DNA from 2 places in the Coprobacillus cateniformis genome. Region 1 is predicted to be linked to the other one. Evidence: a T-box and tRNA genes for the amino acid it is inferred to sense, from the RefSeq annotation. Region 1 holds a T-box; the other holds one or more tRNA genes.

What was found. The T-box of region 1 lies ahead of leuS (leucine--tRNA ligase). A T-box ahead of a tRNA ligase gene usually reads a tRNA of that ligase, here a tRNA-Leu.
Region 2: it has a tRNA-Leu gene. The T-box ahead of leuS (leucine--tRNA ligase) is inferred to sense a tRNA for this amino acid. The anticodon was not compared.

Annotation. Positions count from the first base shown of each region.
Region 1 is NZ_WSNW01000001.1:3,025,118-3,040,577, reverse strand. Features, by position in the region: gene GQF29_RS15005 (glycoside hydrolase family 1 protein) at 128-1,540, opposite strand; gene GQF29_RS15000 (PTS transporter subunit EIIC) at 1,613-3,160, opposite strand; gene GQF29_RS14995 (BglG family transcription antiterminator) at 3,170-5,047, opposite strand; gene GQF29_RS14990 (PTS sugar transporter subunit IIC) at 5,115-6,443, opposite strand; gene leuS (leucine--tRNA ligase) at 7,090-9,486, opposite strand; T-box leader at 9,521-9,730, opposite strand; gene GQF29_RS14980 (ATP-binding cassette domain-containing protein) at 9,774-11,627, opposite strand; gene GQF29_RS14975 (ABC transporter ATP-binding protein/permease) at 11,630-13,411, opposite strand; gene mnmL (tRNA modification radical SAM protein MnmL/YtqA) at 13,452-14,444, shown strand; gene hpf (ribosome hibernation-promoting factor, HPF/YfiA family) at 14,458-14,988, opposite strand; gene metK (methionine adenosyltransferase) at 15,081-15,460, opposite strand, start outside.
Region 2 is NZ_WSNW01000001.1:2,785,152-2,800,611, forward strand. Features, by position in the region: gene GQF29_RS13645 (metallophosphoesterase family protein) at 1-658, shown strand, start outside; gene GQF29_RS13650 (D-2-hydroxyacid dehydrogenase) at 655-2,046, shown strand; gene GQF29_RS13655 (folate family ECF transporter S component) at 2,481-3,299, shown strand; gene spoVAC (stage V sporulation protein AC) at 3,367-3,810, shown strand; gene spoVAD (stage V sporulation protein AD) at 3,788-4,795, shown strand; gene spoVAE (stage V sporulation protein AE) at 4,792-5,142, shown strand; gene GQF29_RS13675 (spore germination protein) at 5,139-6,413, shown strand; gene GQF29_RS13680 (L-cysteine desulfidase family protein) at 6,470-7,738, shown strand; tRNA gene GQF29_RS13685 (tRNA-Leu) at 7,863-7,947, shown strand; gene GQF29_RS13690 (hypothetical protein) at 8,071-8,436, shown strand; gene GQF29_RS13695 (hypothetical protein) at 8,493-9,539, shown strand; gene GQF29_RS13700 (hypothetical protein) at 9,554-9,751, shown strand; gene GQF29_RS13705 (thermonuclease family protein) at 9,744-10,295, shown strand; gene GQF29_RS13710 (hypothetical protein) at 10,295-10,504, shown strand; gene GQF29_RS13715 (hypothetical protein) at 10,518-10,760, shown strand; gene GQF29_RS13720 (hypothetical protein) at 10,793-10,990, shown strand; gene GQF29_RS13725 (hypothetical protein) at 10,995-11,249, shown strand; gene GQF29_RS13730 (hypothetical protein) at 11,266-11,484, shown strand; gene GQF29_RS13735 (hypothetical protein) at 11,631-11,858, shown strand; gene GQF29_RS18400 (hypothetical protein) at 11,851-12,018, shown strand; gene GQF29_RS13740 (hypothetical protein) at 12,057-12,503, shown strand; gene GQF29_RS13745 (hypothetical protein) at 12,523-12,723, shown strand; gene GQF29_RS13750 (hypothetical protein) at 12,746-12,994, opposite strand; gene GQF29_RS18700 (hypothetical protein) at 13,138-13,437, shown strand; gene GQF29_RS18405 (hypothetical protein) at 13,434-13,595, shown strand; gene GQF29_RS13760 (ParA family protein) at 13,631-14,347, shown strand; gene GQF29_RS13765 (ParB/RepB/Spo0J family partition protein) at 14,349-15,395, shown strand.

The DNA.
Region 1 (15,460 bases):
TCTATTATGGCTTGATAAACTTCACATACAAACAATAATATAACTAACCTATATTGACAATTCCAATAGTTTCTAGACCTATAAATTTAATCTATTTCTGGATAAATTGATAATGGAATTTTTATTCCTATATTTCTTCTCCGTTGCTTGCTATAACCTTTTGATACCATTCAAAAGATTCTTTTTTATATCTTTTGCAACTTCCCTGTCCTTCATTATCTATGTCCACATATATAAAACCATAACGTTTTTTCATTTCTCCTGTTGAACAGCTAACCAAATCAATACATCCCCATGGAAGATAACCCATGAGTTCAACACCGTCTTGAATCGCTTCTTTCATCTGTTCAATATGCTTTCGTATATAATCAATACGATATGTATCATGTACTGTTTCATTTTCTAAAATGTCTATAGCTCCTAATCCATTTTCAACAATAAACAATGGTTTTTGATATCTGTCATATAATTGATTTAAGTAAATTCGTAACCCTTTACTGTCTATTTGCCAGCCCCACTCACTTGTCTGCAGGTATGGATTAGAAACACCTATTGACATATTTCCTATTTTCTTTAACTGTGAAGTATCACTCATCACGACACTGCTCATATAATAACTCAAAGCTAAATAATCCGATGTATTATTTTTAATGATATCTAAATCACCCTCTTTCATTTCTAATTGAACATTTAATTCTTCAAACATTCTTGTTGTATATGCTGGATATACTCCTCTCATCATAACATCAGAAAAAAACAATGATTGTCTTGATTGCTTTAAATTTGCAAAAACATCATCTGGATTGCATGAATATGGATAACTGAGTTGCCCTGCTAACATCATGCCAATTTTTGCATCTGGTATGATTTCATGACATGCTTTTACCGCTAAAGCACTTGCTACAAACTGATGATGTGCTGCCTGATAAATCCTTTGAAATCTTGAAGGATCATCAAAGGATTCATGAAATCCTCCACCTAATGCTGGCATAATAGCTAAGGTATTTATTTCATTAAAATTCATCCAATATTTCACTTTATCTTTATAACGTTCAAAAATCGTCCTGGCATACTTTTCATACAAAGCAATCAACTTTCTATTTTTCCATCCTCCATACTCTCTCGCTAAATAAAGCGGTGTTTCGTAATGAGTAATTGTGATAATGGGTTCAATATTATACTTTAACATTTCATCAAACAAGTCATCATAAAACTGCAATCCAGCTTCATTTGGTTTTTCTTCAATCCCCTTTGGATAAATACGTGTCCATGCAATAGATGTACGCAATGCTTTAAATCCCATTTCAGCAAACAGTTTGATATCTTCTTTAAAGCAATGATAAAAGTCTATTGCTTTATGACTAGGATAATATTTGTTTTGATTGATATATTCTCCATAATGTTCAAACCTTTCTTCATTAACCAGTAAAGTATCAGCTGTAGATGGTTCTTTACCATCTTCGTTATATGCCCCTTCAACCTGATGTGCAGCAATCGCTCCACCCCATAAAAAATGAGAATCAAAAATAGATTCTTTCATACTTATAATCACTCTCCTTTTTCGAGACAATTATATCGTATAAAAAAATCTATGACCTTATCATTTATTTCCTCATTTTTTATTTTTATTGAACATGATGTGATTATTGTTTTTCTCATAATTGATAAAAAACGGATAGTACAAACACATGTCTACAATTAATATTCCTATACATAATAGCAATCCTAACCAACTATTATTAGTCAACATTGCCCCCACTCCAAATGGCATATAAGTACTTATTTCAGCTCCAGTAGGAAAAGGAACTATTGGAATCAACTTCATAAAAATAATACATATCAATAAATTTATAAGGGGTATGCTTGTAAATGGTATAAACATAAAAGGATTAAACACTATTGGAAACCCATATATCAACGGCTCATTAATATTAAATAATGAAGTCATTAATGCAAGTTTACCTAAAGTTTTTGTAGATGTATGTTTAGATTTTATAATCATTAATACATTTAAAGCTAAAGTCGCACCTACTCCACCCATAAATACCCAAGGCATTAAAAACCAATAAGGGTATGGAGCGGGTAAGTTTGAAGCAAAAGCAGTAATATTTGCATAATATATTGTTGTATGCAAAGGAAGTATGAGTGTATAGATAAGTTGCGGTCCATGTATACCTATAAAATATAACAATGATGATAAAAATATAAAGACTGCAAATCCCCATACTCCCTCTGAAATAGGCTTTAAAAGCATTGAGATAAATTGATTAAAATATACAAATATATTTTGATACGATGTTAACATAAAAATATATCTTATACATAAATAGATTGTTAATACAACAACACATGAAACAGCCATCTTCATCAAGTCATCTTTTAAAAATTTCAACCTCAAAATATAATCATAAATCTTTGAAAATATCAAAGAAGATATCATAGCTACAAATATACCAGAAGAATTCATATATTGTAAATCAATCATTGCCGTATAAATACTAGTCAAACTTCCCTGACGAGCAACATCAATAGGTATCAGCAGTAAATAACAAGCCATACTTAAAAGTCCAGCAAACAGTTTATCTTTGTTGTCAATTCGATATTGATATGCGACAACAAAACTAAAAATCAACCCTATAGAATTAGACAATACAACAATCGGTATTTCAAAAAAGGATTTCAATCCTGATGAATCAAGGAAATTCTGATAAGCCTCTAAAGGCAAAGACAAAATAAGCGAAAATAAAGCCTGGACAATCATCAAAGCCCCCAAGGCAACAGAAGAATTAACCAATACTTTGACAAATCTATGCCTAGAAATATCTCTCATAACATGAACAAACCCAGTAAAATACTGTTTTTCCTCACTTGTTTTCATGGGACTTTCTATGAACTGAAACAATAATTGACAATCCATACTTGCATAAATACTTTCAGGAATTATTTTGATGCATGAACACATATTATTAAGTGATTTTATTTGTTCTTGTGATGGCTTTGTTTGAGGTGCAAACAAGATTATGTCATACTCTCTTGCATATTCATCAACAAATGTATCACTTATTGAAGAAAAGTGATATGTCAACTGATTCAACTGAACATATTGATTCAATTTCCTGATAAAAATCTTACTTGTAATCCCTCCACTACAACAAATCAAAATTTTTTTTCATAAAATATGAATCAACTCCTCATAAGAAGATATCTTATCCAATTCTTGAAGCCATTGATTATTCATAATCAAATCAATAATATTTTCATTAATAAATTCACATTCTTCTTTAGAGTTTTTATTCCCAGAAACAAGAAATATATATTTAACATAATTATTTTTCCACAAAATACTTTTCTTTAATGTCATAATCATGACAATTGATTGCTCTGTGCATAATGAAGAAGGATGTGGCATTGCAACTAAGTTTCCAACTTCTGTAGAAGATAAGTCCTCTCTTTCCTCTATGAATTTTTGAAAAGAAAAAGGCAATGAATAAATATTCTCAATTTTATGACACATATCATTCAAGATATCTTCTTTTGTTTGAAATGTTTGCTGTAATAAAACAAGATCTTTCTTAATAAATGATTGCAAATTTCTCATATGTTGACTTTCCTGTAGTTCAATATCATCAAAAATATTTTCCATATATATAATAGGCTTATCTAACTTTAAATTTAATTTTACTGTACTTATTATATAATCAATATGACTTAAATTTACTGATCGTATTGATTGAGCATCATAAACCTGAATATGTGAGTCATCAATATCAAACTTCTTCATCAATCGTTTCTTTAATATTGATGATGTTCCCATACCTGAAGAACAGATAATAACAATGTTTTTCATCTTTGTTTGTTCTTGCAATCTTTCAATTGCCATACTGTAATGCAAAGCGAGATACCCTAATTCACCTTCAGCAATAGGTTTATGGTATTCATCTTGAATAACTTGTGAAGCAATAACTGCACATTCATATGCATCAGCCATTTTCAGTTTAATATCCTTTATAATAGGATTAGGCATATTCAGACCATATTGTATTCTGACTACTAAAGGCATCATATGTAATGCTAATAATGTAAACAATTCAAAATCTCCATCAAAATGATATCCCAGCTTCATTAAAATCTGTTGATTGATTTTTTGTATCATCTGTTCCATTTCATGAGATATTTGTGCAGTTTCTCCATCCATTTGTGTTAATTTCTTTCCATAAAGATGTATTATTACATATTCTACTTCTTCTTTTGGAAAAGTGATAGAGAAATAACTTTGAAGTTCTTCGACAATATCATTAGCTAATAAATATTCAATACCTACATTATCAACTTGAATAGGATAAGTCGTAATCAATTGTTTCTCTTCAATTCTTTTTATTGCAACTATAAGATGAATAATGAGATTTTGAAAACCAGTATCTGTTAACTTATAATTATATTTTTTGAGATGTTTTAAAACAACTTGCCTGATACATTGACAATTTTGTAAATCTATATGATATTCTTCCATAAAACGTTCTAAAGAACTTTCTCTTTTTTGAATACAATTATGAACCAAACAAATTCTTTTATCTATTTCATTTCCCTCTAACTTTAAACCATAAGAGGGCTTTGAAATAACTGTTAGATGATATAAAGCAAATCTCTTTCTCACTTCTTTAAATAATCTATTCATGGTCGAACGACTGATCCACAATTCATCACATAAATCATCTAATTTTATATAGCCTTCTTCTAAAATAAACCGTTGAATAATATAAGTCATTTTATCTTCTGTCTCGCTTGGTATAATACTTCTATTCTCATCTAAAAGAGTTTTCCAATTATTTCGATATTCGTCTTCAATAGAAATGCTATAACCACTTTTAAAATGTGATTTTATTTCTATTCCAATCAATTTTAAATGACTTTTATTCTGATGAATTGTTTCTCTTACAGTACGACTGCTTATACCTATAATATTTGCAATCTCCTGACTGGTAACCGGCCTGCCATAAGACACTAAAAGTTCAACTATTTTTATTATTCTTTCATCTAGTGACATCATTTGCTTTCCTCCATCTTTTCCCCATTATACATGATTTTATATGCAACAAAAAGAGGATTTTCTCCTCTTATTCATTCACGACTTCCTGTTCACTTAATTGTATTTCATTTTTTAAATTTATTGAATCTTGACGTTTAAAGAATGGATAATAAATAATCAAGTCTATTGCAACTAAAGCAATTGCCCAAACAACACCTGTCCATGAACCATTATTGAGTGACTGATAAAAACCAAAAGGCATAAATGTATTGATAGCGGCGCCTGTTGGAGCTGCAACTAATCCAATTCTTGTGACCAATGATGATAAGAACAAATTGACCATAGGACAGGCAATAAATGGTATGGCCAAATTAATATTCATAATAACTGGCGATCCAAACATGATAGGTTCGTTTATATTGAATAGTGATGTTGCGATTGTTAATTTCCCTAAAGTTTTAAATTGTGATGACTTTGCTCTGGTTAACATCAACAGATTTAATGCCAATGTTGACCCCACTCCTCCAATAAGTGTATAACATAAGAAATTCCACTCTGGATATGGACAAGCCGTTCCTGCTGCAAATGCAGATAGATTAGCCATTGCCATAGCATTATAAATAGGAGCCATAGCTGCATAAGTAACCATTGTCCCATGAACGCCAAACAACCATAAAATATGACCTATTAATGTATAAATAACAAATCCCCAGAATCCTCCATCAACATTCGTTAGTGGCTGTTGTAATAATGTATAGATTAAATTTTGAGCAGTCCCATATGTAGTATAAGATAGTGCTATTCTTATTAACATAAATATAATAAAGACCAAACCCGCCGGAATCATTGTTTCAAACATATTAGACACATTTGGTGGAACTGATGCTGGCATTTTAATCTTGATATTTTTATCTAAACACCAAACATAGATTCTTGCTCCAGCAATTCCTGCAATCATGGCTAAAAACAATCCAGTTGCTCCAAATGATGAAACTGGTAAAACATTATTTACAATACCTGAAACTTCTGCCCCAACTGCATCCGTTAATACTGCTGCTGTTTCAAATGGAGTCAGTAATAATAACGCTCCTAAACTAATCATCGCTCCTGAAAAAGGATTTTTACCAAATGACTTTGCAGTAAAATACCCCAAAGCGATAACCAAATATAACGAAATCAAATCACTCGTAATCATAACAGGAAAGTTTAAAATATCTACCAAGCCTGTACTTGTTAAAAAATTTGTATACCAATCCCCTAATGGTAAAGAACGAATTAACATGAAGATTGATCCTCCAATTGTTAATGCACTTACACCCATAAAACCATCCATAATAATCTTTACATATCTTGCATTTGTAAACTTATCAATATTAGGTACAATTTTTTCTTCAAAATAATTTTTGAGTTTACTCATTTTTCTTCCTCCCTTTCTTTATCTCAATCATACCAGCATATTAATTTAAGTTAAATTTCATTATTTTCCATAATTTCTATATGAATTTGACATTTTTTAATAACGACTCTTTATAGTTACTTAATATAAGAGTAACCAATTATACAAAGCTTTTATGAAGTTAAATTCATAAAACTCATTTCCTATTTTTTTATTATTCTTATCTTTTAATCTCTTCGCTAATAGTCTTTATCAAATCCATCACTCATTTCCTGCAAGCAAATCACTAAAATAGTTCTTACTCAAGAATCCCCAAACTTTTGAATATAAGCCAACTAAGAAACATTTTTTTACTAACATCTTATTTTAGCATAACATTAACTACATTAGTTTCAATTTTTAAAATTATACTGAAATAAAAATTTTTCACTTTATTAAAACAGTTACTATACCATTTTTGCATTAATTTAAGCATTACTGACAACCAAATTATAAAGAGTGAATGCCAAAAATGAGCCTATAACTTCATGGTTCATGTAACTGTAATATTTGCATTGTACCTCTAGTGATGCAACATAAGTATAAGATAATGAATATTGCTATCAACTTTTAAATAGATAAAAAAGAATAAAAAGATGTCAACATTTCTGTTAACACCTTTATTTCATTATTTAACAACGACATTGACAATCTTATTCTTAACAACAATCACTTTAACAATATTTTTTCCATCAGTATGTGTTTTCACATTGTCTTGAGATAAAGCTGTTACTTTTACAACTTCATCATCTTCATCTTTAGCCACTGTAATTTTAGAACGTAATTTTCCATTGACTTGTACTGCCATTTCAACAGTTGCTTGTTCTAACATAGCTTCATCATACGTTGGCCAAGATTCATAAGCAATTGTTCCTTCATGTCCCAATAATGTCCACATTTCTTCACAAATATGTGGTGCAATACAATTTAACATTTTAACCAAGCTTTCAGCATAAGGACGATAAAGTGTTGGCGCTTTATATGCTTCATTGACAAAAATCATCATTTGGGAAATCGCTGTATTAAACCCAAGTGTCTCATAATCATTTGTAACCTTCTTGACTGTTTGATGATAAACAAAATCCAATGAATGATCATTATTATCCGTTAACTTACCTGATTCAATAATTAGGCGATAAACACGATCCAACCATTTTCTTGCTCCATCAACACCACTTTCACTCCATGGTTTACTTGCTTCTAGTGGCCCCATAAACATTTCATAAACACGCAATGTATCTGCACCATATGTATTCACAATATCATCAGGATTTATCACATTTCCTTTAGATTTACTCATTTTTTCACCATTACCACCCAAAATCATACCTTGATGATATAATTTCTGAAAAGGCTCTGGATGTGATAAATATCCTTTATCATACAAATAACGGTTCCACATACGAGAGTATAATAAATGACCTACTGCATGTTCTGGTCCACCAACATATAAATCAACAGGTAACCAGTGGTCAAGCAACTTTCTATCAGCAATTTCTTTATCATTATGTGGGTCGATATATCGCATATAGTACCAACTGCTTCCAGCACTTCCTGGCATTGTACTTGTCTCACGTTTTCCTTTTTGACCATTCACATCTATATTGACCCAATCTGTCGCTTTATCGAGTGGTGAAGCACCAGATTTAGAAGGTGAATAATCTTCAAGTGGAGGTAAAATCAAAGGCAACTGGTCATCTGATAATGCCACTGATGTCCCATCTTCAAAATTAATAATTGGAATAGGTTCTCCCCAATATCTCTGACGAGCAAAAATCCATTCTCTTAAACGATAATTAATTTTTTGCTGACCACAATGATGTTCTTTTAGCCATTGTGTCATCTTTGCAATGGCATCTTCTTTATTCATACCATTTAAGAAATCAGAATTAATATGTAATCCATCTTGTGTCCATGCTTCTTTTGAAACATCTCCACCCTCAAGCACTGGAATAATATCTATACCAAATTTCTTTGCAAATTCGTAATCACGCTCATCATGCGCTGGAACAGCCATGATTGCACCAGTTCCATAACCAGCCAAAACATAATCCGAAATCCAAATCGGAATCTCTTTTTGATTCACTGGATTGATTGCATAAGCTCCAGTGAAAACCCCAGTTTTATCCTTATTTAATTCTGTACGCTCCATTTCTGATTTTGTTGAACATGCCTGGACATAATCTTCAACAGCACTTTTTTGAGAAGCCGTTGTTATTTTAGCAACCAATTCATGTTCTGGTGCCAATACACAGTAAGTTGCTCCAAATAAAGTATCGCAACGTGTTGTAAAAACGGTAAATTTTTCATCATGTCCAGCAACCATAAAATCAACATGTGCTCCAATTGATTTACCAATCCAATTTCGTTGAATTTCTTTTGTTGATTCAGGCCAATCAATTGTCTCTAAGCCATCCAATAATTTCTCAGCATATTTTGGAATATCAATAACCCATTGCTTCATATTCTTTCTTACAACAGGGTACCCACCACGTTCACTTTTTCCATCAATAATTTCATCATTAGCCAAAACAGTTCCTAATTCTTCACACCAGTTCACAGGAATATCAACATTTCTAGCCAATCCATCATTATAGAGTTGTTTAAAAATCCATTGTGTCCATTTATAATAATCAGGATCACATGTTGAAACACACTTCTCCCAATCAAAAGAAAAGCCTAGCATTTTTAATTGTTTTGTAAATGTTGCAATGTTTTCTAAAGTAAACCCTTCTGGATGATTTCCAGTTTTAATAGCATACTGTTCAGCAGGTAAGCCAAATGAATCAAATCCCATTGGATGTAAAACATTATATCCCTGCATTCTTTTCATACGTGACATAATATCAGTTGCAGTATATCCTTCTGGATGACCAACATGTAAACCTTGACCAGATGGATAAGGAAACATATCTAAAGCATAATATTTTGGCTTAGAAAAATCCCAGACATCTGTATAAAATGTTTTGTTGTCATCCCAATACTTTTGCCACTTCTTTTCTATTTGTTTGTGATCAAACGGCATAATTCATCCTCCTTAAAATATAAAAAGTCCTCCATCTAAGGACGACTTTATCGCGTTACCACCTTAGTTCATATATATTTTCATATACATGCCCTTAACACCTTAACGCAGTGATACGGTAAAAACTACTCCATTCATCTTTACATCTCCAAGGCGAGTTCATTGCGGTTTTTCACTTGCTTCCACCTTACACAAGCTCTCTGCAGAAACCCATACAACTACTATTCCTTTTCATTGATTTTACATATTCAACATTATAACATATGATTTTTGAATTTCAACTCTTTTTAATCTTTTAAAGCAGCAATTGTATTCAATCTAAAAACATAAAGCAATGGTGGTAACTGACTTATGAAAACAAGAAGAAAAGAAGCACTATACACAAACAACAATAATTCATAATCAAAAGACAAAGTCAAATGATTATTCAATAAAAGCTCTTGACTCATGACATTAACAAGTGATAACAACTGATAATATAATCCAGTACATATCATTTGAGCACTTAAAACAATTTCCAAGGATTCAAATAATACAATCTTTAATAAATGCCAACGCCTCGCACCAAAACAAATCAGAATCGCAAAATCCTTTTTCTTTTGGATAACATTTAAAAACATCACTTCTCCAATTAAAAAAAGTGATGACAATATAGCCAGACCAGAAAATATCATCAAAACAACTCTCACCTGCTGCATAGATTGTGAAATATTTTGAGTTGTTGTCGCTCCAACTTCTAAAAACTTATAATCCGGATACTGCTTTTTCAATTCTTTAATAATTTCACTACGCTGATAATCTTTATGAATATAAATCATCCCTAAATCACTTTGTATATCCTTTTCATCAAATTGATAAACATCTTTTAAAAGATGAATATAGGCATTTTCTCTTTGATAAAGAGTATCTAGTGCTGTCGTCTGATTGGTAATTCCAACAACCTGATAAGCAATTGATTTCACTTCATTTTGATATTGATACCAAGCATAAACTTTCTTATTAAGCAATGTTGATAAACTTTCATCCTTACACAAATGTTGAGCAGTAGAAAGAGAAACAATGATTTCATGGTCCTCTTGAGGATATTGCCCCATATCAAGTTGTATGTCCTGATAAGGCGAAGCATCATCACCAATAAAAAGAACCTGTGAATCCTGATACCTTTCACCAACAAAACCGATTCCTAAAAATTCATACTCCTGAAGATACAGTTGTGTCCTTGTAATAGAGGGTTGAGACTGTAATTCATTCACAAAATCAAGTGTCAATGATTGATGATTATGTGCTTGAAAACTAATACATGAAGAAGGAATTAAAGAATATATATAATTTTGTATCTGAGTTTCCAATCCTCTACTCATTGTGAGTGTCATAATAATACATAGAAAAGATATCGTTAATCCAAATATTAATTGTAAAGAGCGCCCTTTGTGAGATTTTAATGACATCCATGATAATCGTAAAAGTGGAAAAATTTTTTTATGACGTGAGACTATCTTATTTTGAGTCAACGGTGTATGGCGGAAACATTGATGACTTTCAATCTTTCCATCACACATTGTATAAATCTCATCACTATACCTTTCAACCAACTTTAAATCATGCGAAACAACAATGACCAATCTACGTTTTGACTCTTCCTTTAACAGGTTCATGACTTCATCTGCATGAACTGGATCAAGTGATCCCGTTGGCTCATCACATAATAAAATATCACTTGGCTGATAACATGCACGCAAATAAGCAATTCTTTGCCTCTGACCCAAAGAGAGGGATGACATCTTTAAATTCTGAAAATCATCAATATCTAAATTTTCTTCTCCACCACCCCTTTGGAAAAATTGTGACATCGTTATATTTTGATGAACAGAAAGCCACATAATCAAATGAAATTGCTGAAAAATAAAACCAATATGCTTTTGAGAATAATGCGATAAATGTTTTTTGACACTTCTTTCTTGCCATTTGATATCTCCCTGAAAATCTTGATCTATTCCTCCAATGATATGTAGCAATGTACTCTTCCCACATCCTGATGGACCAACAATCGCTATCATTCCTGTCTTAGGCAAATCAAGCGAAATATCATCAAGCACTTTTTGATAATGATAACGTTTGGTTATATGAACAATTTGCAGCATATCTATTCCTCCCTCAAAACATCAATCATATCAGTTGTTATCATCTTTTTCATAGGTACTAATATTCCTAATATACACATGAAAAAATAAGCTAAAAAAATAATTCCATACAAATCCCATTGACAAAATATGATTTTATGTAACTTCAGTTCAAAATGAATATATTGTGATATGTGGTAAACCTGGTTGATATAGTAATAAACAAGCAAAGACAACAAACATCCACCAATTGAAATCACCCCACCTACACATATCGCTTCCCCTATAGATAGAAACAATAACTGGTGTTTCTTTAATCCAAGTGATAACAAATAAGCAACATCATGTTGACGTTCTACATAGATTGTTGATTCAACAATCATAATTAATAATAATGATATGACAAAACTAATACCAATAAAAACATATGCAATCATTCGAGCAAGACTTAATAAAGCCTGATAATTTTCAACTCTTTCTAAAACATCACTATAAACAAAATAAGATTGATTAAACTTATTATAAAGATAACGATTTTTACCACTTTGAGCTTCAACCAATAAAGCATATTCATTTTTTAACATATCAATTTTTTCCTTTACCTTAGGTGAACAATACAATTCATCTTGACTAAAAAAAGAGTCTTCTAATACTCCAACAATATGAATATCTTGTTGAAAACTTTGATATTCCCAATGAAGATTCCTATTACCAGATAGATTATGAAATAAACTTTCGCTCACAACAATCTCATGATCATCCTTGGGTAATCTTCCACTCTTTAAAAGAATATGAGATGTTTGATGAGGAAGAAAAGAAATGAGACAATTCACTTCTTTTTGCTGAGAAGAAATATTTAACCGTTCTAAATGATAATCATATGTGACCTCCTTTGTACCTTGATGACTTACCAACTCTTTAAAAACTTCTCCAGATTTATTCTCAATCGTCATCATATTGACACACACTGATCCTTTCTCACTTTCTTCAATCGCATCAAATACTCCATTCATAGCTGTCACAATAATAAAAAAGGCCACAATAACAATCCATTGAAATAAAAAAAGAAACAAAAGCTTGTTTCTTTGATATATAAATTGACGAATTGGATAAAACCATAGCGAATACAAACGATGTTTTTTCTCCTTACATAAAGTTGCCTTATTTTTAATAACTTTTCGATTTAATTTCCCTTTCTTGAGAGTCAGAACACAATCACAATAATCTTTAAGTAAAACTGGATCATGGGAAACAATAATGACCAAAGCGTCTTGTGATATTGTTTGTAAAAGTTTCATCACTTCTTGAGCTTGTGAAGCATGCAATGCTCCTGTTGGCTCATCACATAGGATAATTGATGAATCTTTTAACAGTGCTTTTGCAATAGAAACTCTTTTAAGCTGCCCACCAGAAAGTTGTGATGGATATTGATTCATGAAGTCTTGAATACCTAATTGAGTGACAATTTTTTTCAACTGTTGAGAAGAATATGACAGTTCACTCACTTGACACGATAAAATAATATTTTCTTTAACTGTCAAAGAAGGAACATAATCTTTATTTTGCATCATATAAGAAACATGTTGACGAATAAAATCTTCACGATTATCGATGATTTGATGATCATATAATATCTCACCTTCAAAATTCCCATCTAACATACCTATAATATATAATAACGTACTCTTCCCACACCCACTTGATCCCTGAATACCAATCAGTCCAGTATCTGGCAACTTTATTGAGATGTCGTCTAAAATGAGATGATCATGAAAACTTTTCGAAATATGTTTTAATTCTAACATCATATCCTCCTTTGTGTTATAATCACATTTGGTGATTATAATGAATACTTTTCCTTACTCATTTGATAACAAGCGTTATCATACATATAACTATTTTTTAAAAAATAAATACAAACAAAAAATTGCAAAAGTGTCCTTAAACGCAGGTTTTACCTGTCCAAACAGAGATGGAACTCGTGGCTTTGGTGGGTGTATTTTTTGTTCTGACAGTGGCTCTGGTGATTTTGCTGGTAATGTTCACGATTCTTTACAGAAACAATTTGAAAATGTCTCTGCTATGATGCGTCGTAAATGGCCTGACTGTCAATTTATTGCTTATTTTCAAGCCAACAGCAACACCTATGCACCTGTTAAACAGCTTAAAGCAACATTTGAGCCCTTTCTTCAACAAAAAGACGTTGTTGGTTTGGCCATTGCTACACGTCCTGACTGCTTAAATGAAGATGTCTGTGATTATCTTTATGAGTTATCTCAAAAATGTGATCTTTACATTGAACTGGGTTTACAGACAATTCATAATCAGACAGGACAATTTATTCATCGTGGGCACGACTATCAAACTTTTTTAGATGGGCTGTCTCGTTTGCGTAACCGAAAAATTGATGTTTGTGTCCATATTATCAATGGGCTTCCTTATGAAACCAGAAAAATGATGTTAGAAACTGCCAAAGCAGTAGGACAATTAGATATTCAAGGTATCAAAATTCATAATCTCTTTATCCTCAAAAACACAATTCTTCATCATATATATGAAAGCAAACCATTCCCCCTCCTCTCAAGAGATGAATATATATCCTTAGTTGTAGAACAGCTTGCTTATATTCCTGAACATATTGTTGTGGAACGATTAACTGGCGACGCACCTATACAAGACTTGGTGGAACCACTTTGGTCAATAAAAAAAGTAACAATATTAAATGATATTGATAAACTCATGAAAGAAAAGAATATATTTCAAGGGAGCTATCTCACTAAAGAAAACATTAAAAATGCTGATATTCCCCTTTGTTGCATAAGAAAAGACCCTGAATGAGGGTCTTTATTGTTTATTCTGTTTCAATCAATCCGTATCCACCATCATGGCGTTTATAAGCAACACTAATTAAATTTGTTTCAGTGTCTCTATAAACAAAAAATGAATGTCCAATTAATTCCATTTGCATAATAGCTTCTTCCATATCCATAGGTTTTGGACTAATTGTTTTTGTTTTTACAACAATATCTTCTTCCTGATCTTCTAAAGGTACAATAGAAGCAATGTTGAATGCGAGTTTATTATCTTTAGATTTTCTGCTCAATCTTGTTTTGTACTTTCTAATTTGTCCTTCTAATTTGTCAATAACTAAATCAATGGCATTGTAAAGATCTTGATCAACAACTTCAGCTCTTAATAATACATATTCAGTTGGAATTGTGACTTCGATTTTTTGACCTAAAGGATAAGTTCTAATTAAGACTTTTGCTTCAACATTGTCACTCATGATAAAATATTTATCTAACATGTTTAACTTTTTGTTGATTTTAGATTCAATTCCTTCAGTCAATTCAATGTTTTTTCCTCTTACAATGATTTTCATAAATATTCCTCCTTTGATACTTATATTATACATTAATTTTGGGTAAATTACACTCCTATTATGTAAAAAAGTCAAAAAGCTCCGACTGGAGCTTATAAATATTTTTTTAAATCTTCAACTTTATCTAAATTCTCCCAAGGTAAGTTTAAATCACCTCTTCCAAAGTGTCCATAAACAGCCGTATGAGAATAAATCGGCCTTAGCAATTGAAGTGTTTCAATAATCCCTTGTGGTGTTAAATTAAATTCAGATTGAATCGCTTTCAAAATACAATCTTTGGAAATCTTTTCAGTTCCATATGTTTCAACAAATACACTGGTTGGTTCTTGAACACCAATAGCATAAGACAATTGAATTTCAACCTTATCACATAATCCAGCAGCAACAATATTTTTAGCCATATATCTTGCCATATACGCTGCACTTCTATCTACTTTAGATGGATCCTTTCCAGAAAATGCTCCACCACCAT
Region 2 (15,460 bases), 240 kb from region 1:
AGCAAATGTTACATTTATACTGGGTAACCATGATGTCATTGTTCATGGTTTTAATATGGCTAGGAATCAAAAGAGTAAAGTGATTGCTTATTTATTAGGTGAAAACATAAAAGTATTAGAAAAAGAAAAGATGATTTTAATTAAAATGGATACAACCAGTGAAGGGAATCTTGCGAGAGGAAAAATTGGGCAAAGACAGTTAGATGAAATAGATGATGAATTAGAAGCCATTGATCATTTAGAAGACTATACAATGCTTGTGATGTTACATCATCATGTCTATCCTTTAAGTAAGGCACAATTTATTAAAACCAAATGGCACGAAAAGACGTTTATCAATAGAATTGTGGAAACATCAAAGGTTTTAGTCGATGCACCTTTATTAATAGAATGGTTACAAAAAAGAAATATTCATTATGTTTTTCATGGACATAAGCATTTACCTTATTTTAGATGTAAGGATGAGTGCTATTATATAGGTGCAGGAAGTGCAACTGGCGGATTAAAGGAAAGTCAAAGTCGTTATATTTCATATAATATAGTCAAATATAATACAATGGAAAAGAAGATGAAGACTTGTATTATTTTTTATGATGATAAAGCGAAAGCTGAAAGGCAAAGAGTAGAGGTTTATATATTTAGGGAGGAAAAAGAATGAAGATTGTAGATAAAATGAAAGATGAAGATTTAGGAGTGGCATTAATATATAATTTTACGAAAGGATATCAAAAAGCAGTACCAATGGAAATGTATGATATTGTTTTACCATTATTATATAATGATACTTTTAGAAATGAGATTTTAAACCATCATTCCTTTCATGATTGTTTATTAGCTTGTGCTTCAAAAGATGAAAATTTTAAAGAAAATGTTTTATCTGCTTTAGAAGATTATAAAACAATGACTTCTAAAGCTTTAGGTATTGCAATGATTCAGCATATTTTAAATTTTCAGATTGTTGATCAGACGATGTGTGGGTTACCTTTAGAAACACATATATTAGAACTTAATGAAGCGTTAAAATTAGGTGAAATGTTACAAAACTTAAAATATCATGATGTGAAGGGAATGTTAAAGAAAAATGATAAGAAGATTGTCATTTTACAAAGTGCTTCTGTTGGTTATGATGTTGATTTATCAAGATTTGAATCTTTAGGTGATGTTGTTATGTATGAAGATACAACTCAAGATCAAATTCGTGAAAGAATAAAAGATGCTCATATTGTTATTACAAATAAAAATATATTGAATGAATCAGTGTTGAAGGGAATGCATCAATTACAATTGATTTGTTTATTTGCGACTGGAACGAATAATATTGATTTAGAATATTGTCGTCAACAGGGGATCAAAGTTGCAAATGTAAAGGGATATTCAACGGATACTGTTGCTCAGCATACAATCGCATTATTAATGCATCTGATTGAAAAGAATGCAATGTATGATAAATATGTGAAGTCTAAAGAATATGCATTAAGTGGACGCTTTAGTTATTTTGATGAAGTATTTCATGATGTTTCTTCATTAACTTGGGGGATTGTTGGATTGGGTGATATTGGTAGAAAAGTGGCTTTCATTGCGACTGCAATGGGAGCAAAAATTCAATATTATTCAACAAGTGGGCAGAATGCAACAAGTGATTATCAGCAAGTTGATTTTGAAACTTTATTAAAGAGTTCTGATATTATTAGTATTCATGCTCCATTAAATGAAAAAACAAAATATTTATTTAATGAAGATGCCTTAAGAAAGATGAAAGATAATGCTTATCTTATTAATGTTGGACGTGGTGGGATTATTGAAGAGAAAGCCTTAGTCAAGGTCTTAAATGAAGGACATTTAGCTGGAGTTGGATTAGATGTATTTGAACATGAACCATTATTAGAAAATGATATTATTTATTCTATTCAAGATATGAATAAAGTGATTTTAACACCACATATTGCTTGGGGTTCAATTGAGGCAAGACAAAGATGTGTTGATGAAGTTTATGAAAATATAATGGCATTTTTAAATGGGATAAATCGAAACATTGTGAATTTATAAATATAAAAATAAATATTTTTGAGCAAAGAACACATTATATAGGATGTGTTTTTTGTTTGAATGATATGTGCTTTCTATTAGCGATAAGATAGTAACAAAATAGATACCATTATGAAAATATGATTTATCAAAAAACAACCCAAAAAATATTATTTTCAAGTCTCTAATCAACGCGATTTATTCGGTTTGATTTTTTTGTTAAGTTCATTAAAGAATATGAAGATATTAAGATGATATAATTTAAAATTCTTGATGATATAGGTAAAAAGAGTTGTATTTTGTATACAATCATATTATGATATAACCTATATATTAAAAAGAAGGAGGAGTCTACGTTAGTAGCAAAGAATGTACGGTCTGTTGATCGGAATTAACGCCTGTGGACTAGAAATGAGGACGAAGCAGGAAACATTTGTTATAAGTAGCATTGTGTTATGGAACAAATTATTTTAGCAATAATCATTATTGCACTGGGATTTTATGTATTTAAGTTTTATCCTTTTGAAAAAGGGAATGTTATGAATTTGGTCATTGCGGCAATCTTTATTATTTTAACAGCTATATGTAAGAGATTGGCTATTATGATTCCATTGTTTGGAGCGGAAAGTTTAAAGATAGGGTTTGAATATATTCCCTTGATGTTAGCAGGTTACTTTTTATCTCCAGGATATGCATTTTTAGTTGGATTGAGTAGTGATATTATCGGATTGATATTGGTTCCTACAGGTTTTCCATTTCTTGGATTTACACTTGGAACAATCTTGGTTAGTGTCATTCCTTCACTCGCTAAGGAACATGCAAAGATGTTAAGTGAAAAGATTGTTCAGTCAATAGTTATGGGATTGATATTGGTTCTTGGGTTAGGTGCTTCAATTTACATATATACACTTGATCAAGTGACGATATCAACGACTGTTCATATTATTACATCTCAAGAAAAGTTAACATTGATTTCTGTTTGCTTAATTTTAACGATTATCTTTATCATTTTGATTTTTATATTAAAAAAGCAAATCAGTCAAGATGAGGCCAAAGAATTTTCGACATGGATATTATGTGTGACTTTGGTTGAAATCGTTGTGACATTATGTTTAACACCACTGTGGTTAGATATGATGTATGGTATTCCATTTTTTGTTTCTCTATGTATTCGAGTTATTAAAGAATGTGCAATATTGCCAATAGAAATTTTTATAGGATATACATTGATTAAATTAATGAAACGTATTTTTGTTCGTTTAAACAAGTCTTAGTACTAAGGCTTGTTTTTTTGTGTTTATTTTTGAAAAAATTGTAAAGACTATTTAAGAGGTGAAAATTATGGATAGAAAAGAATATGATCAAATGGCTGAAGAATTAAAACCAGGTGGTCATAAAGTCAAAAATGGTTTCAATGCTTTCTTATATGGTGGTGTTATGGGAGCCATTGCTCAAGGTGTTCTAGAATTTTTCATGAATGTTTATAACTGTAGTGAAAAAGATGCAATCCCAATGATGACTATAACCCTTGTATTTGTGGCTTGCTTATTAACTGGGTTAGGATTATATGATAGTATTGCTAAACATGCTGGAGCAGGTACTTTTATTCCAATTACTGGATTTGCAAATAGTATGGCTTCAAGTGCACTTGATAGTAAAAGTGAAGGATTGGTTATGGGAATTGGAAGTAATATGTTTAAATTAGGCGGAACAGTTATTACGTATGGAATTGTGAGTGCCTCATTGTTAGGAGTGATTCGTTATGTCATCACACTTTTTGGGTAATTCAATAAAACTAGAGAATGTATATATTGCATCAACAGGGACTGTATGTGGACCATTGGAATATCAAGGACCATTAGGCTCAAGTTTTGATAAAGGATTTGGCGATTATCATTGTGGTGAAGATTCTTTTGAAAAAGCAGAACGAAAGATGCTAAGAGATTCTTTAGATATCTGTTTAAAAAGAGAGAAATTAAAGCAAAAAGATATTGATCTTTATATTGGTGGAGATTTATTAAATCAAATTACAACAGTTAATTATTTGGCTAGGGAGTTACCTAAACCATTTGTTGGTATTTATGGTGCCTGCTCAAGCTTTTGTTTATCTATGGCAATGTCATCTTTATTAATTGAAGGTGGTTTCGTGGATAAGGTTATCGCCATGGTATCAAGCCATAATGCAACAGCTGAGCGTCAGTATCGTTACCCTGTTGAATATGGTGTTCAAAAGAAAGATACAACAACATTTACTGCAACAGGCGCTATTTCAACTTTATTAACTAATCAGCCAACACAAGTGAGAGTTGAATCTATTACATTAGGAAAAGTTGTTGATTATTCACAAGATGACCCTAATGATATGGGACGTGCTATGGCACCAGCAGCATATGATACAATCACAACTCATTTTGAAGACTTAAAAAGAAGTTTTCAAGATTATGATTTGGTTGTTACAGGTGATTTATCAACTTATGGTCATAAGATTTTAAAGGAAATGATGCAACGTCATAAAATTGATGTTGTCCATTATAATGACTGTGGGTGTATGTTATATGATTTACAAAATCAAGAAGTTTTTCAAGGTGGAAGTGGATGTGCATGTAGTGGGCTTGTCACGATGGGGCATTTATATCCAATGTTGAAAGACAAAAAGTACAAACGTGTTCTTGTTGTTGCAACAGGAGCTTTGCTTTCACCAATGATGAGTGCACAAAAAGATACGATTCCATGTGTTGCACATGCTATCAGTTTGGAGGTCGTCGAATGAATTATATAATGGCATTTTTATTTAGTGGTTTGGTGTGTTTTTTAGCTCAAATGATTTATGATAATAGTAAGTTAACACCAGGACATATAACAAGTTTATTTGTTGTGCTTGGTTCATTTTTAGACTTATTTCATATTTATGATAAACTGGTGGAAATTTTTCATGCCGGGGCTTTAATTCCAATTACAAGTTTTGGACATTCTTTGATGCATGGAGCAATGGCTGCAACTGAAGAATATGGTATTTTTGGTATTGCTATGGGAATGTTTGATTTAACAGCAGCCGGAATTACAGCAGCTATTCTCTTTGGATTCTTGGTTGCCATTATTTTTAAACCGAAATCATGAATAATTCTTATGACTTAAAACATCGTGTATTGATATATAAAGGAAGACTGATTCATCTTTATTTTTTGGCCAGTCTTTCTAACGATACACTGATTTCAAGACTTGTAGAAGGAATAGAAAATGGTGAAGGAAAAAATCTAGATAATTGTCTGAATATGGGAGATGTTGATATCGTCAATACAAATGATATTAAGCAAATCCAATATTCAATTATGAGTGGAAATTGTGCTCTGTTTGATGGTGAAACGACTTATTTGATGGATACGAAGAATTATCCAAACAGATCTATTGAAGAACCTGAAACAGAAAAAAGTGTTCGTGGTGCAAAAGATGGTTTTAATGAATCTATCTTAAACAATACAGGATTAATTAGAAGACGTATTAAATCCGTAGAATTATGTTTTAAAAGAGAAATTATTGGAACAGAAAATCAAATGGATATCGCTATTGCCTATCTTCAAAATAAAGTTGATCAAAATGTTTTAAAACAAGTGATGCAAAGGATTAAAGAAATAAAAGCGAAAGATTTAATTATGACAGATAGGGCACTAGAAGAACTTATCTTAGATCAAAACTATAATCCTTTTCCTTTGGTGAGATATAGTGAAAGACCAGATATTGTAGCAACGCATATTCAGCATGGATATATTGCAATTATTTGTGATACATCTTCATCTGTCTTAATGATTCCAACGACAATATTTGAAATTCTAGAACATGTGGAAGAGCATCGTCAAACACCATTGATTGGAACATTTATTCGTATTATTCGTTTAAGTGCTGTTTTATTATCCATTTATCTTGTTCCTGTTTGGTCACTATCTGTTTCTTTTATGCAATGGGACTGGACATTCTTTATCCAGATATTACTGGTTGAATTATCTATTGAATTATTAAGAATAGCAACGATTCATACACCAGAAGCCATATCTAATGCGATGGGGTTAATTGCTGCTTTATTATTAGGACAATTTGCTATTGATTTAGGATTCTTTTCAGAAGAAATCTTGCTCTTTTGTGCGGTTGGAGCAATTGGTGGATTCGCAACACCAAACTATGAGTTATCCTTAACAAATAAATATATTAAAGTGATGATGATTGTAAGTATAATGTTATTCAATATCTTTGGATTTGTTATTTTTAATATCTTTTTGTGGGTCTATCTGGCAAGATTGAAGCCTTTTGGAATGTCTTATTTATCACCATTATTTCCATTAGATCTTAAAAAACTAGGACAATTTATAATTAGAAAACCTAAGAAAGGCAAATGATGCCTTTCTTATTTTGTATGAGCGTGTTAGAATATGTCTATAAAGAGGTGGAAAGAATGGAAAAACATATTTATCAAACATATGTACAAGTTTTAAAAGAGGAATTGGTTCCGGCAATGGGATGTACTGAACCGATTGCATTAGCATATTGTGCAAGTAAGTGCTTTGATACACTGCAAGATGAGGTTCAGTCAGTAGATATTTTTGTCAGTGGAAATATTGTTAAAAATGTCAAGAGTGTTATTGTTCCTAATACTGGTGGCTTAAAAGGTATTGAGGCGAGTGTTGCTGCAGGAATTGTGGCTGGTGATAGTACAAAGGTATTAGAAGTTATTTCTATTGTTACAAATTTACAAAAAGAAGAAATGCGTCATTTCTTAGACTCGATATCAATGAAAGTTCAAGCCATTGAAAGTGATTGTGCTTTAGATATTTGTGTTCATCTTCATGGTATTTATCATAATGCCAAAGTTCGTATTGCTGGCTATCATACAAATATTGTGTATATTGAAAAAGATGGTGAAGTTCTTTATGAATCTGGTGTGGTTGCATCAAGTGATTCTTCGTTAACTGATCGTAGTTTATTAAATGTCAAAGATATTTATGAATTTGCAACAACAGTTGCTATTGAGGATGTTCAAGACGTTTTACAAAGACAAATTGATTGTAATTATGCGATTGCTAAGGAAGGGATTGAAAATAACTGGGGTGCTAATATTGGAAGTATCCTTTTAAAAACTTATGGTGATGATGTCAAGATTAAAGCAAAAGCTTATGCAGCAGCAGGCAGTGATGCAAGAATGAGCGGTTGTGAAATGCCAGTTATTATTAATTCTGGTAGTGGAAATCAAGGAATGACAGCATCTTTACCTGTTATTATTTATGCTTTGGAAGAAAAGGCAACACAAGAACAATTATATCGTGCTTTGATTATATCTAACTTATGTACAATTCATCAGAAAACAGGAATTGGCAGATTATCGGCTTATTGTGGAGCTGTCAGCGCAGGTGTAGGGGCAGGCTGTGGGATTGCTTATCTTAAAGGTGGCGATTATAAAACAATTGCTCATACATTGGTTAATGCCTTAGCCATTAATTCGGGAATTGTATGTGATGGAGCAAAGCCTTCATGTGCTGCCAAAATAGCTGAGAGTGTAGATGCTGGAATTCTTGGTTATTATATGTATAAAAATGGCTGCCAGTTTAAAGGTGGCGATGGGATTGTTTGTAAAGGTGTTGAAAATACAATTCGTAATATTGGACGTTTATCTCGAGATGGAATGAAAGAAACAGATAAAGAAATTATTAAAATGATGTGTGATTAATATTATATATAAAAATAGTCTTGATTTCTCTTTTTGAAATGAAGACTATTTCATTTTGTTATAAATGATAGTTTTCCTATTGACTTTTACTACAATTCTATAATATAATAATTGAGCACACGATGCCCGAGTGGCGAAATTGGTATACGCACAGCACTCAAAATGCTGCGACTCGCGTCATGTCGGTTCGAGTCCGACCTCGGGCACCATTTGATTTTTGTAAAAAAATGTCAAACGGACTGTATAGATTAATAAAAGAAATAATTATGCAAGCGATATTCGTTAAAGAATATCGCTTTTTTTCGTATTTAAAACCAAAAGGAGATGAAAAAATGAAAAGAAAAGTATTGTTACCACGCTCAGATACTGCCAGATGGCAAATATATCCGAGTGATGATGAAGTTTTATTAGTAAAGATGCTGACTAAGTATTCAGAATTAGAAAAAGAAGCCTACCTTATTAGAATTATGGTCAACTTTTTTGCTGAAGACCAGGAAATGCAACTCAAACTCATTGAATATGCGAGACAGTATATTCGACCTAAGTATGACTTACCTAAATCAAGGGAAGCTAGAAAAAAAGTTGCTATTGCTAAATCTGATGCTTTTGTAGGCAATGATATTATGAATCAAGTTAATTATTATATTTCGCTTATTCAGGAACTTAAAAATACTCCTGAAAAAAGTGAAAAAAATTAAAAATCATTAAAGTTCCTTTAATGTTTATATAAAGCGAGGAACTGACTGGAGGTACCATGAGCACAAGAAGTCTTGAATTTACTGGACAATTTATACAACGCTTAGATATACATGAACGTTGCATTATAAAAGAATTTACTGAAGAAAAATTTTATTCTAATATGATCAATCCTCATAAGGCAATTAATACACTTTTAGCTTATGAAGATTTTAGAAATCATAAGAATAAGATATATGCGGTATATTTAAGGGTTATGATTCCAATAGGATTAACAAAATCACAAGAACATGAACTAATTAAAAATTTTATGCTTAAAGTAAGTCTTAATTATAAGATGATCTGTTATTTATATAAGTTTATAACTAAGGGTAAAGGTAGATATATAGATGTTATAGCCTTTGATAGATATATTTATGAAAAACCTGAAGAGGAAGAACTACGTTATCAACGTGATATGTATATCAATAGAAAGACTGGAAGAACTACAAAAGCTAATGATCCTGATGCAATTCATCGTTGTAAAAAAGGAGAGGTAAGAAGAGATAAAGATGGAAATCCAATAAAAAGGATTATCACAGTATCTAATAAGCAAAGGTATTTTAATTATTCACCTACTGGAAAAGGTGAAGTTTGTATGGAAAGAAAGAAAATGTTTATTTCATTAATTGATTATTTAAAAAACTTATTAATTCAAGCATTTTCTAGAGTTGTTCAAACGATGCAATTACCTCTAAGACTTAAAAATAAGCAATATGATAGATCTTATAGCAAGAATAAACGTATTAAAATCTTAAATTATAATCAAAGAATCAATCTAATCAATCTAAAATTAGCTAGAATACAAGATACTTTTTATAGAAGAAAAGTCCTTGGGGCTTCACATGATGAAGCATTAAAGTCATTTAATGAAATGTTTTATGGTCTAGTAAAAATAACACAAAACGAAGAATTTAAAATCAGTAGTAAAAAAGATTATAAAGTTAGTATATCTCTAACTAAACATCTATCATTTAGACAATTAAATGATAATTTAAATCTATTTGTGAAAATAGCCAATAGAAGAATAGATAAATGGTATGAAGAATATTTAGCCATTGAATAAAAGAGGTGAATATCATGAAAACGAGTAAAAAAAGTGTTATGGGATTAGTTGGTTGCATTACTTCCTGGTGTGAAGATGAAGAAGTGCTAGAAATCATGCTAAATGAAGTGAAAAATATAATTGGCACTATAGATAAGTTAGAGCAAGAAAATATTTTTCTTAAAGCGAGATTATCTAATCTAAACGAGAAAGAGGTCATAAAAAATGCATAGATCAAACTTAAAAGTTTTTCAGAAAACTATCAATGTATTAAAAAACAAAAAACTTAGAGTCGTTTTAATTTTAGTGATTTTTTCAATATTTATTATTAATTTTTCACATCAATATATTAATGAGCACATAGTTTTAGATTCAAATCAGGTTACTCTAAGTAAATGTGTAGATGGAGATACTGCACATTTCTATATAAATGGTAAGAATGTTAAAGTCAGATTCTTGGCAATAGATACTCCTGAAACAGTTAAACCAGGAACACCAGTTCAGCCATATGGCAAAGAAGCAAGTGAATTTACATCTAATGCATTAAAAAATGCAAAAGAGATTAGATTAGAATATGAGGAATCTAATAAAATAGATAAATACAATCGAACTTTAGCTTATGTATTTGTTGATGGTGAATTGCTTCAAGAGCAACTTTTGCTGAAAGGTTATGCGAAAATGACATGTTTATGTAATAATTATCGATACTCTTCAATTTTGAATGCTGCTGAAAGAAAAGCTAAAGAAAATAAGTTAGGATTGTGGGGGCATAAATGATGGCTATATTACAAGTTATTAAAACAATTATTAGGTATGAATGCGAATGTCCTCATTGTCACAATAAATTAAAAAGTGATGATATTTATAGCCCGTTTTATGGTATATCAGATAATGAAGTTTTTGAAATAGTACATGGTGATGAAATTGAAATAGAATGTCCAGAATGCAATTATCAATTTAAAATTGATGAAGTCGATTGGGAATAGGAGTAGATAAAATATGGATGTAAATATAATAGAACTTAAAAATTTATTAAATAGTATTAATGAAGATAGTGATGGTATTGAAGAGATTCTACAAGATATAGATGATACATTTGAATTTGTAGAATACTTACAGAGATTACGAAAAGAAGCAGTAGATATAATGGACATAGCATCAGGTGATGAATTTCTTAAATATCGTTATAAATCTGAAACACTATTAGAAATTATAAACATAATTTATATATTTTTTATATAGCATTATTAATTTAAGAAATAGGAGAACAAATAATGACAGTAGATGAAATTTTAGATGTAGCTATTAATGGTGAAATTTGTATTTGGGATTATGAAAGAAATGACTTTGTTGATTTGGGGAATCCACTTAATTATTATCAGCTCAATGAATTAGAGTTGTTGGATAAAGAAGTTATAAATATTGAGGCTCAGGATTCTTATATTAATGTTACTATTGATTCAGGAGAATAATGGAATGGGAAAATTATATATAAGTTATGAAGCCATTGAAGAAATGGGAAAAGACTATTTTGAAAATAAATCTTATGAAGATTATGTGGATTTAGCAAAGTTTGATATTGTACATTTAGATGATGGATTATGGCTTCAACAAGATGATGATGGGGATCTTTATATTTCTTATAATGATTATGATGATTTTCAATTCTATGATGTTGAAGAGTTAAGCAATTTAAAAAATGCTGATACAGTTTTAAAAGATTTCAAATAAAGATTGGAGATATTATATGAAAAAAATTATTGAATTCTTAAAAAAAGTATTACCAATGCTTATGCGTTGTATATGGATTTTGATAGTTGTATTTAATACAGCTAGTCTTATGATTGGTTTTATTGCCTTTGCTCTTACATCTAATCAAACATATGTGTCGAATGTTTTAGAAATATCAATGCTGATGGCTATTGGTATAACTGGACTGATTGAAAACTTAAAAAAGAAAGTTTAAAGGTGATGTAATAGAATATGGTGCTCTTCATAAAAACTAACAAATATTGGAAAGTAAGAAGTATATTAAAAATAACATTATACATGATAATTCAAATATTAGTAATTTATATAATTTGTAACTATGAAAATACATTACAGTATATTTTGAAAGAATGGATAAATCAAAAGATTTTATTTGATGAAACTTTCTTAACACTAATATACATCATATCATCTGTACAACTTACAAGTTTTCAACAATTAATTATGTTTACAATTATGGTTTTACCTATCTGTTTAGTTATTATGATGTTCTTAGTAGGGGATGTTATGGTAATTGAAATTAAAGATCTAGTTTGTAAATTATTAGAGGAGAAAAACAAAAATGTATAAAATATTAGTTAACAGTCAAATGAAAATGACGAACATTGAATTCACTTGTTATGTAAAATCAATTATGAGAAGAATCTCATCTAAATATATTATAGAAAAATGTACTTATTCTAAAAATGATTTTCAAAGATTAGATGGAGCAATTATCAAGTATAAATAATATTTAAAACTGCTCTAAAATATGAAAGGAAAGATAGCATGATAAAATTAAGTTTTAAAGATATTGATGATCTTTATATAAACATATGTAATGGCAAGATACAAATGAATTTATATAATTATTTTCAGCAACAACTGTATTATCATATTTATTACGATCAACCAGTAGTAACCAAAGATACATTATTTAACCATGTCATTTTAGAATTTGAAAATTGTCAAATTAATGATTTGAAATTTGAAAATCAAAATCAAGAAATTACTCTATTAAAACATATTATAATCAGTACTTTTGACCTTTATCAATCTGAACAGATTAAATCACTTACAAAAATCGCATTTAAAAATGAGTGTGAATTGTTCCTAGAGGATATAGGATTCTATTTCGATGATTATAAACGAAATTTACTGGACAATAGAGATATAGGAGAAATTCTAAAATTTACAATGCAATATTATGATAAGGCCTATAAATTATGGAAATGACAAAAGAAAGGAAATAAGTATGAAACTAACAGTTGAAGATATTTTAGGATTGAGTGAAGAGGAATATATCATGGTATATGATGAAAATAAAGAAGAATATTTTAAAGATAAAAATGGATACACTGATCTTAGTTATTATACTTTGCTTGAGTTAGATTTGTTGCATAGAGAGATAGAAACTATAGGAGCAGATGATTATGTGGTGTGTAATATTAAGTAAAGAAAAAGCAAGGACTTTTTGATTAGTCATTGCCTATTTCTAAATCAGATTTTTTAAAAGTCATGATCACTTCTTTTGTTTCAAGATCACGTAGACATAGTTCTGAATGAGTAAGATCTCCGAGTTCAATTAGATCTTGTACTTTATATGCGTTTTTCTTTGCCTTATTATTTAAGGTTTGTGGAAATATATTTAACTGTCTTGCATAATCAGCAAATGAAAAACCATATCGACTTAATACACTTTTGATTTTACTTGTAATAGTAACCAATGTTCTCACCTCAATATCATAATATCATTTAATTACTTAATAATCAAATGAAATTATTATATAAGTAAAACAACTTATAAAACAATTGGCAAAATAAGTAAATGTACTTATAATATAAGTGTAGAATAAAAAGGAGGAAAGTTATGAAGGTAATAGGTTATGTTTTTGATCAGCCAAATGGATGTTATCAATATAAATATTATTTTGAAGGATCACTTCAAAAAATATCTACATTCATACTTCAGAATAGGATGAAATGTAAAAAAATAACAATTACAGATATTGCTGATTGTCTGATTTGTACATATGATGATGGAATATTCTATTTTGGTGTCGATACAGAAGTTGCTGAAGCAATAGTGCAAATGGTTAATGAGGCAATTTACTTGAAACCAATACAATTTAAATTAAATAGTGATTATGACATGGAGGAAATAGAATGATTAAAATGAGAATTGAATTTTATAAAGATGAAGAATTAGAAGAAGCAATCAAATTTCTAGAAACACAATATCAAATTATTGATAGAAGTAAGGTTACCAATTCAAAAAAAGAATTTAATAAGATGAGACTTATTCATTTAGAATTAGTTAAAAAATAAAAATGTACCAGTCACTGGTACAAATGGAGGAAAATATGAACGTAATCGGAATCGTAAATCGTAAAGGTGGAGTTGGAAAAACAACCACTGCAAAAAATTTAGCTTATAGCCTTATACTGGAAAATAAAAAAGTATTGTTATTGGACTTTGATCCACAATGCAATAGCACAAAGGGATTAGCAAGCAGAAAGTTTAATAAAACAGTATCAAATGTATTAAAAAATGAAAAAATCGAAAGATGTATATATAACACAAGATATGGAATTGATATTATACCAGGTGATTTATATTTAGCATCTGAATCAATTGAAAAAAATATACTGAGAAATCAATTGCAGCTTCTCAACACTCAATATGATTATATTATCATTGATACATCACCATATTTTAATGAGTTAACTGCCGAGATACTTCTTGTATCAGATCTTATTATTATACCAACTGAAATTGAAGTTGATTCACTGGATGCTATGACAACAACCATTAATGAACTTAATTATTTATGTGGGAGTCAGATAACATTTAAACTACTTTTTACAAAAGTAGAGAGTTTAAAGACTATAGAAAATGATATAGAAGAACTTGATACAATTTATGTTGACCATAGATTTCAAACATATATTAGATATCACAAATATGCAGTACAACGTGCTAGAAAGTATCATCAACCACTTGCCAAAAGATACAAGATGGCTAATGTCACAAAAGATTATAAAGCACTGGCCAAAGAAATTATAAAGGAGGGAATCTAAAATGGCAAAGAGTATTTTAGGATCATTTGGTTCTGTCGAAACAAAGAAGAGAGAACTTAGTAGAAGTGATGTAGAACTCATTTACTATAAGGATATAAAAGTAGCTGATCGAAACAGAAAAATTAGAAATGTAGAAGAATTAGCTGAAGATATCTTAGAAGATGGACTGGAACATAATATACTGGTTCGTGAACTGGAAAACAATTCTACATATAAGTATGAAATTATAGCAGGTCATCGTAGATTTTCAGCTATAGGTATTCTTATAAAAAAAGGTCATAGTGAATTTGAGTATATTCCTTGTAAAGTGAAAAGGCATATGGATGATGTTGATGCTAGAAGAAGATTGCATTTAAATAATATAAATCAAAGTGGATATACACCATCGGAAATGCTAGATGCTATAGAAGAACTTGAAGAAATTTATAGATTAAAGAAAAAGCAAGATGGGATACCAGGGCGTATTCAAAAGTTAATAGCAGATGATATTAATCTAAGCAAATCTCAAGTTGGTAATTATCAATATATTATCAATAACGCAACACCTGAATTAAGGGAATTGATCCGTAAATTAGAATTACCACTCAATGTTGCTTTAGAAATCTCTACTTTAGATCATGAAAATCAACTTATGTTTATTGAAAATGAAGACCATATAGATCTTGTGACAATTAAGGAATATAAAGAAGAATTATATTCTAAGCCAAAAAAATTAGAAAATTTTCAAGATGATGAGGAAGTAGACTATGGTAGTGAAGATGATGAGATTGTCTTAACTAATTATACTGAATTTGATGCTGAAGAAGACTATGACCAATATTATGAAGATGATAATCAGTATTATGATGATTCAGAAGATACTGATTTAGAAGAGGAACAACCAACTACAAAAAAATTAACTTTACAAGAAATGAGTGCTAATGCAAGTAACTCTATCAAAGATATGTTAGCGACAATGGAAAAATATAGTGAGTGGAAAAAAGAAAGAGAGGAACTTGAAGAAATATATAATCAATTTAAAGAATTTGTTTCTGATATAGGATTATAGATTTTATCGCAAGAAGTTCATCTTCTTTCAGCAGATAATCTCATTATTTGAATAATACTTAATCT